DNA from 3 places in the Exiguobacterium sp. FSL W8-0210 genome. Region 3 is predicted to be linked to each of the others. Evidence: riboswitches for the same ligand, from Rfam matches in the RefSeq annotation. Region 3 holds a riboswitch; each other region holds the start of a gene.
What was found. A riboswitch is a leader RNA that binds a small molecule or an ion and turns the genes downstream of it on or off. The one in region 3 is predicted to bind S-adenosylmethionine.

Region 1 (4,913 bases), 190 kb from region 3:
TGATCAAGGCACGAGCAGATGGCTCGAAGATTGAGCGACAGACCCCGTTCAAGGCACTGAGCGTAAAGAATGCCCAGAACGTCTCGACTTGTGCCAGCGCGATGAAGACGATCGCGAATCCGATCGTTCCGGCAAGCATCATCGCCCGGCGACCATACCGATCCGACAAGGTACCACCGATGAAACTCATAATGAGGCTGGCGATCGCTGAGATACTGAGGACCCAGCCGACATCGACCGGATCAAACTTCAAGACGGTCGTCATGTAGATGGCGAAGAACGGCATCGTGATGAACGTTCCGAGACGCGAGAAAAACGTCCCGAACAAGACCCCGAGTGTCAACGGATGCAGTTGACGAATGCGTTGCATATGATTCCCCCTAACCCCTGTTTCAGACAAATGAAAAGCATCCTTCCATTATATAGGAAGGATGCCGGATTCGGTAAACTTATTTGCTGACTGGAACGACTGCACCTTTGTACTTGTCGAGGATCCAATCTTGGTTTTTCTTTTCGTGCAAGACATCGAGAAGTGTCGTGACACGCTTGTCTTTCTCATCGCCGTCACGTGTGACGATGATGTTGACGTATGGTGACGACTCATCTTCCGAAGCGATCGCGTCTTTCAATGGGTTCAGACCGTTATCGATCGCATAGTTCGTGTTGATGAGGACGGCGTCACCTTCATTGTTTTTGTAAGCTTGCGGAAGAAGTGAAGCTTCGATGTTCGTCTTGAACTTGAGTTTCTTCGGGTTCTCTGCGATATCACCGAGTTGTGCATCTGTCGTTTTACCGTCTTTAAGCTTGATCAACCCTTCGTTTTGAAGGAACGTCAAGACACGACCGCGTTCCGCGACGTTTGAGCTCGTTAAGATCGTTGCACCGTTTGGCAACTTATCGAGTGACTTGTATTTCTTCGAGTAGATACCGAGTGGTTCAACGTGGACGCCACCTGCGTTCGCAAACTTATACGATTTGTTTTCTTTCTCTTGTTGCTCAAGATACGGTACGTGCTGGAAGTAGTTCGCATCGATTTCTTTTGAAGCGAGCGCTTTGTTCGGAAGTACGTAATCTTGGAACTTCTTGATTTCAAGCTTGTAACCTTTTGCTTCGTATTCTTTTTTGACGTGCTCAAGAATCTTAGCGTGCGGTACGTTTGAAGCACCGATGACGAGTGTTTTGTCGTCGCTACCTGATCCTGATGATTTTTCGCCACATGCAGCAAGGCTGATTGCTAAAACGGATACAGCGGCAGTACCTACGAATTTTTTCCAAACTTTCATGAATGATTCCTCCAATATGAATAAAATTTGAATTAACGTTTATCGATCGCACGGATCAGCAAATCACCAATGATTTGGATGACGAAGACGATCGCTAAGATTAAGAGTGTCGCAATGACGATGACATCGTTTTGAGAACGCTGGAATCCTTCGATGAAGGCCATGTCCCCAAGTCCACCTCCGCCGACTACTCCGGCCATTGCCGTATAACCGACAAGTGAGACGAGTGTGACCGTGATACCAGAAACGATGGCAGGCAATGCTTCTGGGATTAAGACTTTATAGATGATTTGGAACTTCGTCGCGCCCATCGATTCCGCTGCCTCGATGACACCTTTATCGACTTCGCGTAACGCGAGTTCAACCATCCGACCGTAAAATGGTGCAGCACCGAAAATCAGTGCCGGTAATGCTGCCGTTGGTCCGAGGAACGAACCGACGATCGCTGTCGTAAATGGAATCAATAAGATCAGTAAGATGATGAACGGAATCGAACGGAAGACGTTGACGATCAAGCTCAACACTGAATAGAACGCCCGATTCTTGAACAATAACTCTTCGTTTGTCGCATACAATAGTAAACCAATGATCAAACCGAGAACGAATGTTGAAAACCCAGCGATTGCCGTCATATAGACGGTACTGCCTGTCGCTTCCCACACCATGTCCCAATCTAGGTTGTCAAAGAATGAAATCATCGGTGATCCACCTCCACTTCAACATCACTGGCTTGAAGCTTCGTGATGACCGCTTGTGTTGCTGCTGTTTCCCCGATCAACTGAATGAACAGTGTACCGAGTGCCCCTTCCTGTGATTGACCGACGTTTCCGCCGATGATGTTGAACAGGACCGGTGAATCCTTCATGACTTCCGCGAGGATCGGGCTTTCCGCTGTTGATCCGACGAACGTCAACTGAACGATTTTTCCGGTTGGGTACCGTTCGCGTAGTTTCGCGAACGTCAACTCGTTTTCCGAAGGCGACGTCAATTGTTTGACGAACTCCTTCGTCATCGCTTGCTTCGGATGACGGAAGACCTCTGCGACCGGTCCTTGCTCGACGATTTTACCGGCTTCCATGACGGCGACCCGGTGACAGATTTTTTGAATGACGTGCATCTCGTGTGTGATCAAGACGATCGTCAGTTTCAGTTTTTCATTGATGTCAACGAGTAACTCAAGGATTGAGTCCGTCGTCTTCGGATCGAGTGCACTTGTTGCCTCGTCACATAAGAGAACGTCCGGGTTCGATGCCAGTGCCCGAGCGATACCGACACGTTGTTTTTGACCACCGGATAATTGTGACGGATAGGCTTTTTCGCGTCCGTCCAAACCAACGAGTTGGATCAGTTCCGCTACCCGTTCCTTGCGGTGTGCTTTCGGGAAGCCACCGAGCTCGAGTGGGAACATGATGTTCTCTTCAACTGTTCGTGACCACAATAAGTTGAAATGTTGGAAGACCATCGAGACATTCTTACGGACGCCTCGTAATTCCTTTGGTTTTAGTGATGTCATTTCAACACCATCGATTTGGATCGAACCACTCGTTGGTGCTTCAAGCATATTCAGCAATCGGATCAAGGTCGATTTCCCTGCTCCGGAATAACCGATTATTCCAAAAATTTCACCGCGTTCGATTGTCAGATCGACATTCGCGACAGCTTCGACCGCTCCGCGCTTTGAGCGATAAATCTTTCCTACGTCTTGTAAACGAATCACAACTGTCCCTCCTAAAATAAAAAAAGTGCGCGCGTTTTAGAGCAAACGCGCGCACTTTTCAGTACACAAAACCATTTGCTCTCATCTCCCAGACTTTTGTCTGCTGGAATTAGCACCACTTCGGATTAGATCCGCGGTTGCCGGGTTTCATCGGGCCAGTCCCTCCACCACTCTCGATAAGAGTTTCGGTATTAAGTTTGTAGAATATATTCTGAATATTAGCAGGGGTTATTTTTGTTGTCAAACAGTTTTTTCAGAAACTTTTTCGAGGAACGTGAAAGCACGTGTTAAGTCTTCTTTCAAATCTTCCGCGTCCTCAAGTCCAACTGAAATCCGAACGAGACCGTCTGTGATGCCGAGTTCTGCCCGACGCTCTGCTGGGATCGACGCGTGCGTCATCCGTGCCGGAACGGAAATCAGACTCTCGACGGCACCAAGACTCTCAGCAAGTGTGAAGAAGTGTGTCGCCTCGACGAGTTTTTCTGCATTCGCTGCTGAACCAACATCAAAGCTGATCATCCCACCAAACCCAGTCGCTTGTTTCGCTTGGATGTCGTGACCAGGATGCGATGCAAGTCCCGGGTAGAAGATGTTTGAGACAATATCTTGCGCTTGTAGGAACGCAACGAGATCATGTGCTGTCTCTTCGATCGCATCCATCCGGATACCGAGTGTACGAAGACCACGGACGAGCAAGAAGCTGTCTTGCGGTCCAAGTACGCCGCCTGTCGAGTTTTGGATGAAGTGAAGCTCTTCGCCGAGCGCATCATCTTTGACGACGACAAGTCCAGCGACGACGTCCGAGTGTCCGCCGATGTATTTTGTTGCACTGTGCAAGACGATGTCTGCACCAAGCGCGAGTGGTTGTTGATGATATGGAGTCGCGAACGTGTTGTCGACGACGAGTTTAAGATCGTGACGTTTGGCAATCGTTGCGATGGCTGCGATGTCCGTTACTTTCAACAACGGGTTCGTCGGTGTTTCGACGTAGACGATCTTCGTGTTGTCTTGGATCGCTGCTTCCGTCGCTGCAAGGTCCGTCGTATCGACGAATGTCACTTGGATGTTGAACTTTGGTAAGACGCGTTGCATCAAGCGGAACGTACCACCGTAGACGTCATCCGTCATGACGATGTGGTCGCCAGACTCAAGCAAGTGGAAGACGGCATGGATCGCTGCCATCCCAGAACCGAAGGCAAAACCACGTGCGCCGCCCTCGAGATCCGCAATCAATCGTTCGATGCTCGTCCGTGTTGGGTTCGCTGTCCGTGAGTATTCGTATCCGTCCTTAAGTTGACCGATTTTATCCTGCTTGTATGTGCTTGTTTGATAGATCGGAGGTGTGACGGCTCCTGTTGCCCGGTCGACACCTGTTCCTCCATGAATCAATGCTGTCTTCTTACGCATGAGTTTCGTCCACCTTTTCAAAGATTTGTTGGCTTAAGTAGCGTTCGGCACTGTCTGCGAAGACGGTGACGATCGTACTGCCGGGGTGACGCTTCGCGATATCAAGCGCAGCAACGAGCGCTGCACCTGCTGAACTACCAACGAGTAATCCTTCGCGAGCAGCGAGTGTATGAACCGCGTCAAATGCATCGCGGTCAGAAATCGTATGAATCTCGTCGACGAGTTCACGCGGAACGAGACTTGGCCATTTCGCTGTTCCAATGCCTTCTGTCTTATGCGGACCGGCTGGACCACCATTTAAGACGGAGCCTTCCGGTTCGACGATCGCTGCTTTTGTACCGAGACGTTGTTTTAAGAAGTCCGCTGTTCCGGCGAACGTACCACCTGAACCACAACCGGCAACGAACCAGTCGATGTGCGGCAAGTCCGCAATCAGCTCAGGACCGAGTGTCCGCTGATACGTGACTGGGTTCTCTTCGTTTTCGAATTGTAACGGAACGTAACTG
Region 2 (4,913 bases), 2.2 Mb from region 3:
CGATACCGATACACGTATCATCGGACGTTCCGTCGGATTCGTCCGACGTGTCCTTGATGGTCCTTACGTCGAACGACTCACAGCAGAGACACCTGCTGCTTTTCTCGATCAGACGAATGAGTCGTATCATATTACGGGCGCTCTTGAGGGCGATGAGGAGAAAGGGTATGTCAACGCTGGACTGGTTGCGGGATTGATTCATGATGTGCCGACTGTTGCGGAGTTGTTTACGCGCATGATGGCGGAAGCAGAGGAACAGCTGAAACAAACGACGACTCGTTTTACGACATGAGTATATAGTGAGGGACCCGTGATGCCACTTGTGGACAGCGGGTTTTTTCATGTTTTTTTGAAAATGGGACATTTGTCCTTTTCAAGTAGGGCACGAGTAAGGTCTACTCTAGTGTAGAGATTAAAGGAGGAGATGACGTGCAAGGAGTCGTGTTTGCTTTGATGAGCGGTCTGTTCATCGCCCTGCAAGGCATATTCAATGCGCGCCTTGCGACAGGCGTCGGACCGTGGTTGTCCGTATTGATCGTCCACTTTGTGGGTCTGATGGGTTGTTTAGTCATTTACAGTTTCGTACGAGATCGGAAAATCGGTGGCTTCCGTCAGTTACCGTGGATTTATGCAAGCGGCGGTTTGATTGGCGTGCTAGTCGTCGTAACGGAACTGACAGCAATCCAAAAACTCGGGATGACATGGGCGATGTGTTTATTACTCGTCGCACAGATTTTATGTGCGTTTGTGATTGATTTAAAGGGATGGTTCGGTGTCTTAAAAAAACAAGGAAATCGTGGTCAGTGGGTTGGTGTGGGTCTCATGCTTGCAGGAGTTGCGATTTTCTCACTTGCCTAAAGGGAGGGAATAAACATGGAAACCGTCATTCAACAGTACGGACTGGATACGATTTTGACGGAAGAGACGCGCGCTAGGTTGCGTCAAGAAACCTTCCAAAAAGGGGAACTCCTCTGTACGACAGGGGCAGCGATCGACCGGATGTACTTCATCGTCGCAGGCAAGGTCAAGATATCTGCTGCCTCGTCAGAAGGGAAACAGCGGATTCTGCGATTCAAGACACCACTGACAGTGATCGGTGACGCTGAGTTCATCAACGAACGGGAAGTATTGAATACGGTCGAAGCGGTGACCGACGTCGAGGTGTTGAGCGTACCGTATGCGATTTTACGCGAGCACAATACGACGAACGTCTTTCTGCAATTTTTATTACGCACGATCACAGCCAAGTGGTATGCCGACTCGAAATCAGCGTCGCATCACGTGTTGTATACCGTCGAAGAGCGATTTGCAGGGTATTTGTTATCGATCGCTTCTGAAGCCAGTGACAGTTTGTTTTATCAGGAGATGCGGACGTCGAACCTGCATGACGTCGCTGACTGGCTTGGAACGAGTTATCGCCATCTCAACCGGATCATCACGAAATTATGTGAAGAGGAGATTCTCGTTCGACGACGCGGGAAAATCATCATCGTCGATTTGGAGCGGATTCGCGAGAAGGCGAACGGTAACAGCTATGAGTAAGGAGGAACGAACATGGTAATAGGAATCGTGTGTGCCGTGTTGGCAGGGATGTTAATCAGTTTACAGACGGTATTGAATGCTCGGATGAGTGACGCGTTCGGTGCTTGGGCGACAACGACGCTGGTCTTCTTCGTCGGTTTCATCGGAGCAAGTGTCACGTATGTTCTGTTTCGTGGTGGAACAATCGGACAGATCCAAAACGTATCGCCACTCTATTGGTTTGGTGGACTTGTCGGTGTCGGCGTCGTTTTTTGTGTCATGCGTGGGATTCAGTTGCTTGGTCCGTCCATCGCGATCTCTGTCGTTCTGATTTCGCAGTTAAGCTTTGCTCTTGCTGTTGATACGTTCGGCTGGTTCGGTTTACCACAAATTGATTTATCGTTCGGTCAGCTCGTCGGTCTCGCCGTCATGGTATGTGGGATCTTCGTTTTGAAGCGGTATCAAGTCGTCGCGCCGGAAGAGAGGGCGAAGGATCAAGTAGAACGTGTTTCATGACTTATTTTTTTCATAACAATGAAACAGGTCAGCAAACAAATGTTTACTGACCTGTTTTTTATATGCATTTTTTGAATTAGACCGTCGTCGTATCTTTCCATTCCTGTTCGATGAAGGCATCACGACCAGAAGCAGCACGATCTTTTTTGTAGTGTTCTGGATTTTTCTTATGGAAGTCTTGATGGTACTCTTCCGCTGGATAAAATTCAGAAGCGGCATCAATCCGCGTCACGATCGGTTGTTTGAAACGGTTGCTTGCAGCAAGAGCGTCACGGGAAGTAATCGCAGCTTCATGCTGCGCATCCGTATGATAGAAGATTGCTGGCGCGTACTGCGTACCGCGATCTTGGAATTGACCTTCTGCATCCGTCGGATCCGTTTGGGGCCAGTAGAGTTCAAGTAAACGCTCGTACGGGAACAGGCTCGGATCAAACGTGATTTGGACGACCTCGAGGTGTCCCGTCGTTCCTGTTTTGACTTGCTCGTATGTCGGGTTATCGACGTGTCCGCCCATGTAACCTGATACGATTCCCTCGATTCCTGGTAATTCTTCAAATGGTGTCACCATGCACCAAAAACATCCACCTGCAAATGTTGCTTTTTCCATCTGTCTCTTCCTCTCCGTGGGAAATCCCCATTGTATGTCTGACAGCGAGAAAACGAAAACGACTCCTTCGCTTGGTTGCAAAAGGAGTCGCCGCTTTTTATCAACCAAAGCTTTCGCTTTGCTGGTCGTAGCACCTTGCTATGCGCAGGTTGCTGGGACGTCATCGATCCAGATCTCTCGGTCCACTCTTGATAAGGGTATATGAAGTTGATGTCATTCGTTATCATTGTTGTGATGATACCATTCACAAAGAAATAAAGTCAATCCTTAGAATTTAAGGCACGTAAAACGGTTGCTCCAAGTGTCTTCGCACCGATCAACAACGCTTGTTCATTGATCTCGTACTGTGGATGGTGCTGCGGATAGTTGACGCGACCGTCCGTATAGCCAGAGCCGGTAAAGAAATAACTACCCGGGACGTGTGTTAAGTAATGTGCGAAGTCGTCCGCCGCCATCATTGGTGTGAGTGCCCGGACGGATGCTTCCGGTAAGAAAGCAGCAGCTTCCTGAACGAGTTTTGTCTCATCCGGGTGATTCCAGAGCGCCGGGTAACCAGTCGTGAAGTCGATTGAATAGGTAGCACCGATGCCGGCACATGTCGTTTTGGCGACAAGATCGACTTCTTGCCGGAGCTGATGCCGCAGTGTTTCATTGAACGTCCGGATTTCCCCGACGATGCGTGCTTCACCCGTGACGATGTTCGGAGCCGTTCCCGCATGGAAAGAACCAATTGCAAGAACAGCAGGCTCAAACGGATCGACCCGTCGACTAACGAGATGTTGTAAGTTGCAGACGAGTTGCGCTCCAGCGACGAGCGCATCTTTTGTTTTGTGCGGTGCTTGCGCATGACCACCTTGACCATGGACGATGATTTCGAATTCGTCGATCGCACATAATGTATGTCCTTCCCGAAACCCAATCGTGCCAACCGGTAAATCATTTTCGAGATGTGTCGCGAAAATTGCATCGACCCCTTCGAGGACGCCGGCTTCGATCATTTGGATGGCTCCACCGGGAAAGACCTCTTCTCCATGCTGGTGGATGATCCGAATCGTTCCTTGCAATTGATCGCGTAACGGATAGAGTGTAGCAGCAAGGGCCATCACGATCGCCGTATGACCATCGTGTCCACATGCATGCATGACCCCGGGATGGATCGACCGGAAGGCAAGCGTCGTCTCTTCTTGAAGTGGTAAAGCATCAAAATCGGCACGGACCGCAATCGTCGGACCAGGCTGTTTGCCTTCGATCGTCGCGACGACACCACGACCTCCGACGGCTGTTTGATAAGGGATGCCCTGCTCCGCGTAAAAGTTTGCAATTCGTTCTGATGTGCGGACTTCCTGGAAAGAGAGTTCCGGATGTCGATGAAAATCACGACGTAACGCGATCATCGTCGGTTCGAATTGTTCAAGTGCTTCAAAAAGTTGAGTTTGCATCTTCAAGCTCCTTTGACGTGTGTCTTTTCGTGAAAATGGGTACAGATACAGGTAATCACGAAAGGGGATAATGAAACATGGGAGAAATCGTCGTCAACGCTGTACTTACAATCAAAGCAGGACTTGCGGATCAAGTCTTCCCGATTCTACAAACGGTTTATCATGCCTCACAAAAAGAAGAAGGGTGCTTACGTTATTCCTTACATCAATCGATCGAGGATGAGCATCAATTCATGCTGTATGAAGTGTATCGTGATGAAGAGGCACTTGAAGCGCATATCGCATCCGATCACTATAAAGCCTACCGTGAACAGATCGAGTTATACTTGATGGATCGACAAGTAACGAAATACGTCGAGATGACATTTTAACGTATTGCGATAAGAAGAGACGAACCCGTCGATTTCGACGGATTCGTCTTTTTTTGTCTTACATCGATTTAAATCCGAGGAAATGCTCTTGCCAACGCGGTTCGTAAATCGAGTTGATTTGAAGCTGTGAACCGCCTGCATGGATGAAGTGTTCGCTATCGAGCATGATTCCGATATGCGATGGACCATCTGTATAAGTGTTCTGGAAGAAGACGATATCCGAGCGTTTACCGCTTGCAATACTCGTCCGGCGATTTGTAAAGAAAGCACCGTACCAGTAGCCACGAACGTTCGTCCGACCACCGTATTTTCCGGCCTTGTTCGTCGCGTAGTGAATCAAACCGGAACAGTCAAAACCACCGTTCACGGCATCTTGCGAACCCCATGTGTATGGTGTGCCGATATGTTGGACTGCTGCTTGGATCAGCTTTTCACCACGCGTATTATTCTTTTTAACGA
Region 3 (4,913 bases):
GTCGTAGATCGCTTGCCGGACAGCCGGTTGTTCCCAGTTTAAGTCCGGTTGTTCTTTCGCAAAGGAATGGAAATAATATTGTTCGCGCTCTTCACTCCACGTCCACGGGTTCGGCGCAAAGTAAGACCGCCAATTGTTCGGGGGCGTCTCTTTCGTTCCATCTTTCCAGATGTACCAATCATCCTTGTCGTGGATTCGGTCCCGCGACTGACGGAACCAGTCATGCTGGTCACTCGTATGATTGACGACCAAATCAAGAATTATCTTTAAGCCGCGTCCGTGAGCCGCTGTGATCAACTCTTGTAGATCGCCCATCGTCCCCGCCTTGTCCATGATCGTGTAATAATCGGCAATATCATAGCCATTATCGATGTCTGGAGAACGGTAACATGGATTTAACCAGACGATATCGACACCAAGCGATGCGATGTAATCTAGCTTGTCGATGACACCTCGCAAATCACCGATGCCGTCCCCATTCGAATCCTTAAAACTGCGCCAATAGACTTGATAGACGACTGCTTCTTTCCAGCTAGCTCGCTTCATCTCCTCACTCCTCTCCCTACTCTCTATTCCCGCTCCACATATCTGTACCTGTTTATTGGACGATTTTTTTGAATTTCAAAAAAGTTCTTTTCTTTTGACTGAATATTCGTTATCCTTGACGACAATACTACGAAGGAGGCACACATCCATGAAACATTTCGCTCCATCCATCGCCATCGATCGGCTTCCTGCTCCCGTTTTCGCTGAACTTGCGAACCGGATCGGTGCTGTGAAAGCTGCCGGACATGATGTCATTACCCTTGGTCAAGGAACACCCGATCAAACGACGCCCGTACATATTCTCGACGCCTTGAAACAGGCGATCGATGAGCCAACAAACCTTCAATATCCACCATTTCGTGGACATGATTTTCTAAAGCAAGCCGTCGCGAGCTTTTATGCGAACGAATTCGGCGTCACGATCGATCCGGCAACCGAGGTCGCAATTCTTCTCGGTAGTAAAGCCGGAATCGTCGCCTTACCACAAACGATCGTCAATCCTGGAGAAGGTGTCATCGTCCCGGATCCGGGGTACCCGGATTACCTGTCTGGAGCAGCACTTGCTGGTGCTTACCCGATTACACTTCCATTGCTTGAGAAAAATAACTTCCTGCCGGATTACGATTTACTTGATACGACAGATGTCGAGCGCGCCCGGATGTTGTTCCTCAATTACCCGAGTAATCCGACAGGTGCGACAGCGACAGCAGAAGCCTTCGAACAGACCGTTGCCTTCGCGGATGCCCATGATATTTGTGTCGTCCATGATTTAGCCTACGGCGGCATCAGCTTTGATGGTCCCACACGAAGCTTCTTGCAGACGGAAGGGGCGAAGGAGGTCGGAATCGAGTTGTTCTCACTCTCGAAACGCTTCAACATGTCTGGCTTCCGAATCGCTTTCGCGATCGGAAATCCGTCCGTCATCTCAAGCATCGAGACGTATCAGGAACATCTCTACGTCAGTGCCTTCACACCGATCCAACATGCAGCGACCGTTGCCCTGACGAGTGACCAGACATGTGTCCGTGAGTTAAGTAGCTTATACGAAACACGACGTAATGCCTTGTTCGCTAAACTCGATGCAATCGGTTGGAGCGGACCACGACCGGGCGGTTCCTTCTTCGTCTGGCTTCCGGTGCCTGAAGGATACACGTCCCAAAGCTTCACCGATCACCTGCTTGACGAAGCACACGTCGCTGTAACCCCTGGATCCTTCTTCGGCGAATACGGTGAAGGCTACGTACGGATCAGCTTGATTGCTGACGTCGAACGTCTAGAAGAAGCCGTCGATCGAATCGGAACGCTCAACCTGTTCCGGACACCTGTTGCGGAATAATTCTGAAAAAACATTTGACAGATGGGAATCATTTCCGTTAAAGTAAATCCCAACAGCATAACTACTTATCGAGAGCGACCGAGGGATTAGGCCCAACGACGTCCGGCAACCACCTGTAAGGAACGGTGCCACATCCTACAGAATGATTTTCATTCTGAGAGATAAGTTACGAAATCTTACACTTTCGTCGCTTTTTTCTGGTTGCTCTGCTACTAGGAAAAAGCGACTTTTTTTGTATGAGGAGATGAGCGGATGATTGAATTCAAACACATTACAAAACGGTTCGTTCGAGACCGGACCCCGATTTTTGCATTACGGGATGTCGATTTGACGATCCAAAAAGGAGAAATCTTTGGGATCATCGGTGAATCCGGTGCCGGTAAAAGTACGTTGCTTCGCCTAATCAATGGGCTTGAGCATCCGACACAGGGAACCGTCAAGGTCGACGGTGTCTCGCTCGGCGGGATGTCAAAAGCAGATTTGCGTCAACTTCGCTTGCGGACAGGAATGATCTTTCAGCATTTCCAATTGATTCAGTCGCGCAACGTCGCGGATAACATCGCTTTTGCGCTCAAGGCCGCTGGCGTCAAACGAGCAGATTTCCCGGAGCGAATTCGCGAACTCATCTCGCTCGTCGGACTTGAAGGATTTGAGACGAACTTCCCGAGTCAGTTGAGCGGCGGACAGAAACAGCGCGTCGGGATTGCCCGGGCACTCGCGAATGATCCAACCGTCTTGTTATGTGACGAAGCGACCTCTGCCCTTGATCCGGTCACGACGCTGCAGATTTTAGATTTGTTGAAAGATTTGAATGAACGACTCGGATTGACGATCGTCCTCATCACGCATGAGATCGATGTCGTCAAACAGATTTGCCATCGTGTCGCGGTCATGTCTCAAGGGGAAGTCGTCGAAGTTGCCTCTACATACGATTTGTTCAGTCAAGCCAAACATCCGGTGACACAACATTACGTCGACACGGCACTCCAGATCGAGCTACCGGAACGCATCTTGCAAGCGACACCGGGAAAGATCATCCGCCTACAGTTCACGGGCGAGAAGACCGGTGAAAGTACGTTGTCGGAAGCCATCCGTCGATACGATATCTCGGTCAGCATCCTGCACGGAAAAGTCGATTACATCCAAGACGTCGCTTTTGGTGTCCTAATCGTCAGCTTGACGGGATCCTCCGATCAAATCGCACCTGCCCTCGACTGGCTCGCGACGGAACTTCATACACTCGAGGTGATTCAGGATGTGGCTTGATCGTATTCAAACGATGTTACCTGAGCTCTTGAAGGCGCTCGGTGAGACGGCGTGGATGGTCGGAATTTCACTTGCCTTCGCATTGGTCGTCGGGATTCCGCTCGGGATTCTCTTGTTCGTCACCGACCGCGGTTTATTCTTTCAAAACATTGCCATCCGACGTGTCCTTGACTTCGTCGTCAACATCGTCCGGTCCTTGCCGTTCATCATCTTGCTTGTTGCCCTCATTCCATTAACGAAATTTTTGCTTGATAATACGATTGGTCCGACAGCAGCATCCGTCAGCCTCAGTGTCGCAGCGATTCCGTTTCTCGCACGACTCGTCGAAACATCACTGCGTGAGATTCCACCTGGTTTGATCGAAGCAGCGGAAGCGTGCGGTGCGAAACCATTACGGATCATCGTCAGTATCCTTTTACCAGAAGCACTCCCTGGCATCATTCAGGGCATCACGCTAACGACGATCAGTTTGATCGGCTTCTCGGCAATGGCTGGGATCGTCGGCGGCGGAGGTGTCGGTGACCTCGCGATCCGTTTCGGTTACTATCGCTACGATAATCTCATCATGATCGTGACGATCGTCGTCCTCATCGTCATCGTCCAAAGCATTCAAGCACTTGGGAATCAACTGGCGCGAAAAACAGATAAACGCTAATCATACATACAAAGGGAGAGTGGAATCATGAAAAAACGATACGCCTTTTTAGCAACAGCCTTACTCGGTGCAGGAGTCCTCGCAGGATGTGGAGACAGCAGCGCTGATGAAAAAGACAAGACGATCAAGATCGGGGCGACAAGCGGTCCTTATAGCGATATGGTCAAACAAGCGATTCAACCACAACTTGAAAAGCAAGGCTACAAAGTCGAAATCGTCGAGTTCAGTGATTATATCCAACCGAACATCGCGCTCGGTAGCGGCAATATCGACGCTAACTTATTCCAACACTCGATTTACCTGAAGACATTCTCTAAAGAAAAAAATCTCGACCTAAAAGGACTCATCACCGTTCCGACGGCACCGATGGGACTATATAGTAAGACGGCGAAGACACTTGACGACGTCAAGACGGGTGCTGAAGTCGCGACGCCGAATGATCCGACGAACCAAGCGCGGGCGTTGAACTTACTTGCGGAACAAGGCTGGATTGAACTGAAGCCAGATGTTGATCCACTGACTGTTTCAGAGAAAGATATCGTTAAGAATCCGAAGAAACTCGTCATTAAACCACTCGAGGCGGCTCAACTACCACGCGCCGTCGAAAGCGTCGATATCTCAGCCGTTCCAGGGAACTTCGCTTTGGCTGCGAAATTCGATTTACTCGATGCGTTAGCGCTCGAGACAATGGACGAGAAGTACCGGAACCTCGTCGCTGTCCAAACGAAAGATGCGGACTCACAAGTCGCAAAAGATTTGAAGGCAGCTGTCGAATCGGATGCGTTCAACACAGTCATCGAAAAATCATTCAAAGGCTTCAGCAAGCCTGAATGGGCAAACTGATAAAAAACAACCGGATTCCAAAGAGACAATCTCTTTGAAATCCGGTTGTTTTGTGTTAGAACCGATACCACATCAGCTCTTCATCATGATAGGTATCATCGACTTTCAGCGCCCGTGGTTCGATCGCGTATGATTCAAAACCAAGTGATCGATACAACGCTTTAGCAGCTTCATTCGTCCGGACGACCGAGAGATGGACTTGCTCAATCACAGGATGCTGCTTTAATGTACATAATGCCTCTTCTACGAGTTGTCGTCCGACCTGTT

Region 1: another riboswitch for S-adenosylmethionine. It lies ahead of MKY22_RS12490 (methionine ABC transporter ATP-binding protein); the one in region 3 lies ahead of MKY22_RS13470 (methionine ABC transporter ATP-binding protein).
Region 2: another riboswitch for S-adenosylmethionine. It lies ahead of msrA (peptide-methionine (S)-S-oxide reductase MsrA); the one in region 3 lies ahead of MKY22_RS13470 (methionine ABC transporter ATP-binding protein).

What each region holds. Positions count from the first base shown of each region.
Region 1 covers NZ_JBBOUK010000001.1:2,388,240-2,393,152, forward strand. The annotation lists gene MKY22_RS12475 (MDR family MFS transporter) at 1-370, opposite strand, end outside; gene MKY22_RS12480 (MetQ/NlpA family ABC transporter substrate-binding protein) at 450-1,283, opposite strand; gene MKY22_RS12485 (methionine ABC transporter permease) at 1,316-1,981, opposite strand; gene MKY22_RS12490 (methionine ABC transporter ATP-binding protein) at 1,978-3,000, opposite strand; SAM riboswitch class I at 3,079-3,183, opposite strand; gene MKY22_RS12495 (bifunctional cystathionine gamma-lyase/homocysteine desulfhydrase) at 3,241-4,407, opposite strand; gene MKY22_RS12500 (PLP-dependent cysteine synthase family protein) at 4,400-4,913, opposite strand, start outside.
Region 2 covers NZ_JBBOUK010000001.1:424,199-429,111, forward strand. The annotation lists gene MKY22_RS02280 (NAD(P)H-dependent flavin oxidoreductase) at 1-292, shown strand, start outside; gene MKY22_RS02285 (DMT family transporter) at 430-858, shown strand; gene MKY22_RS02290 (Crp/Fnr family transcriptional regulator) at 874-1,542, shown strand; gene MKY22_RS02295 (DMT family transporter) at 1,555-2,037, shown strand; gene msrA (peptide-methionine (S)-S-oxide reductase MsrA) at 2,114-2,644, opposite strand; SAM riboswitch class I at 2,739-2,842, opposite strand; gene MKY22_RS02305 (M20 metallopeptidase family protein) at 2,905-4,083, opposite strand; gene MKY22_RS02310 (putative quinol monooxygenase) at 4,161-4,454, shown strand; gene MKY22_RS02315 (SH3 domain-containing protein) at 4,513-4,913, opposite strand, start outside.
Region 3 covers NZ_JBBOUK010000001.1:2,583,220-2,588,132, forward strand. The annotation lists gene MKY22_RS13460 (alpha-glucosidase) at 1-546, opposite strand, end outside; gene MKY22_RS13465 (aminotransferase class I/II-fold pyridoxal phosphate-dependent enzyme) at 695-1,882, shown strand; SAM riboswitch class I at 1,945-2,050, shown strand; gene MKY22_RS13470 (methionine ABC transporter ATP-binding protein) at 2,135-3,148, shown strand; gene MKY22_RS13475 (methionine ABC transporter permease) at 3,138-3,803, shown strand; gene MKY22_RS13480 (MetQ/NlpA family ABC transporter substrate-binding protein) at 3,831-4,646, shown strand; gene MKY22_RS13485 (GNAT family N-acetyltransferase) at 4,702-4,913, opposite strand, start outside.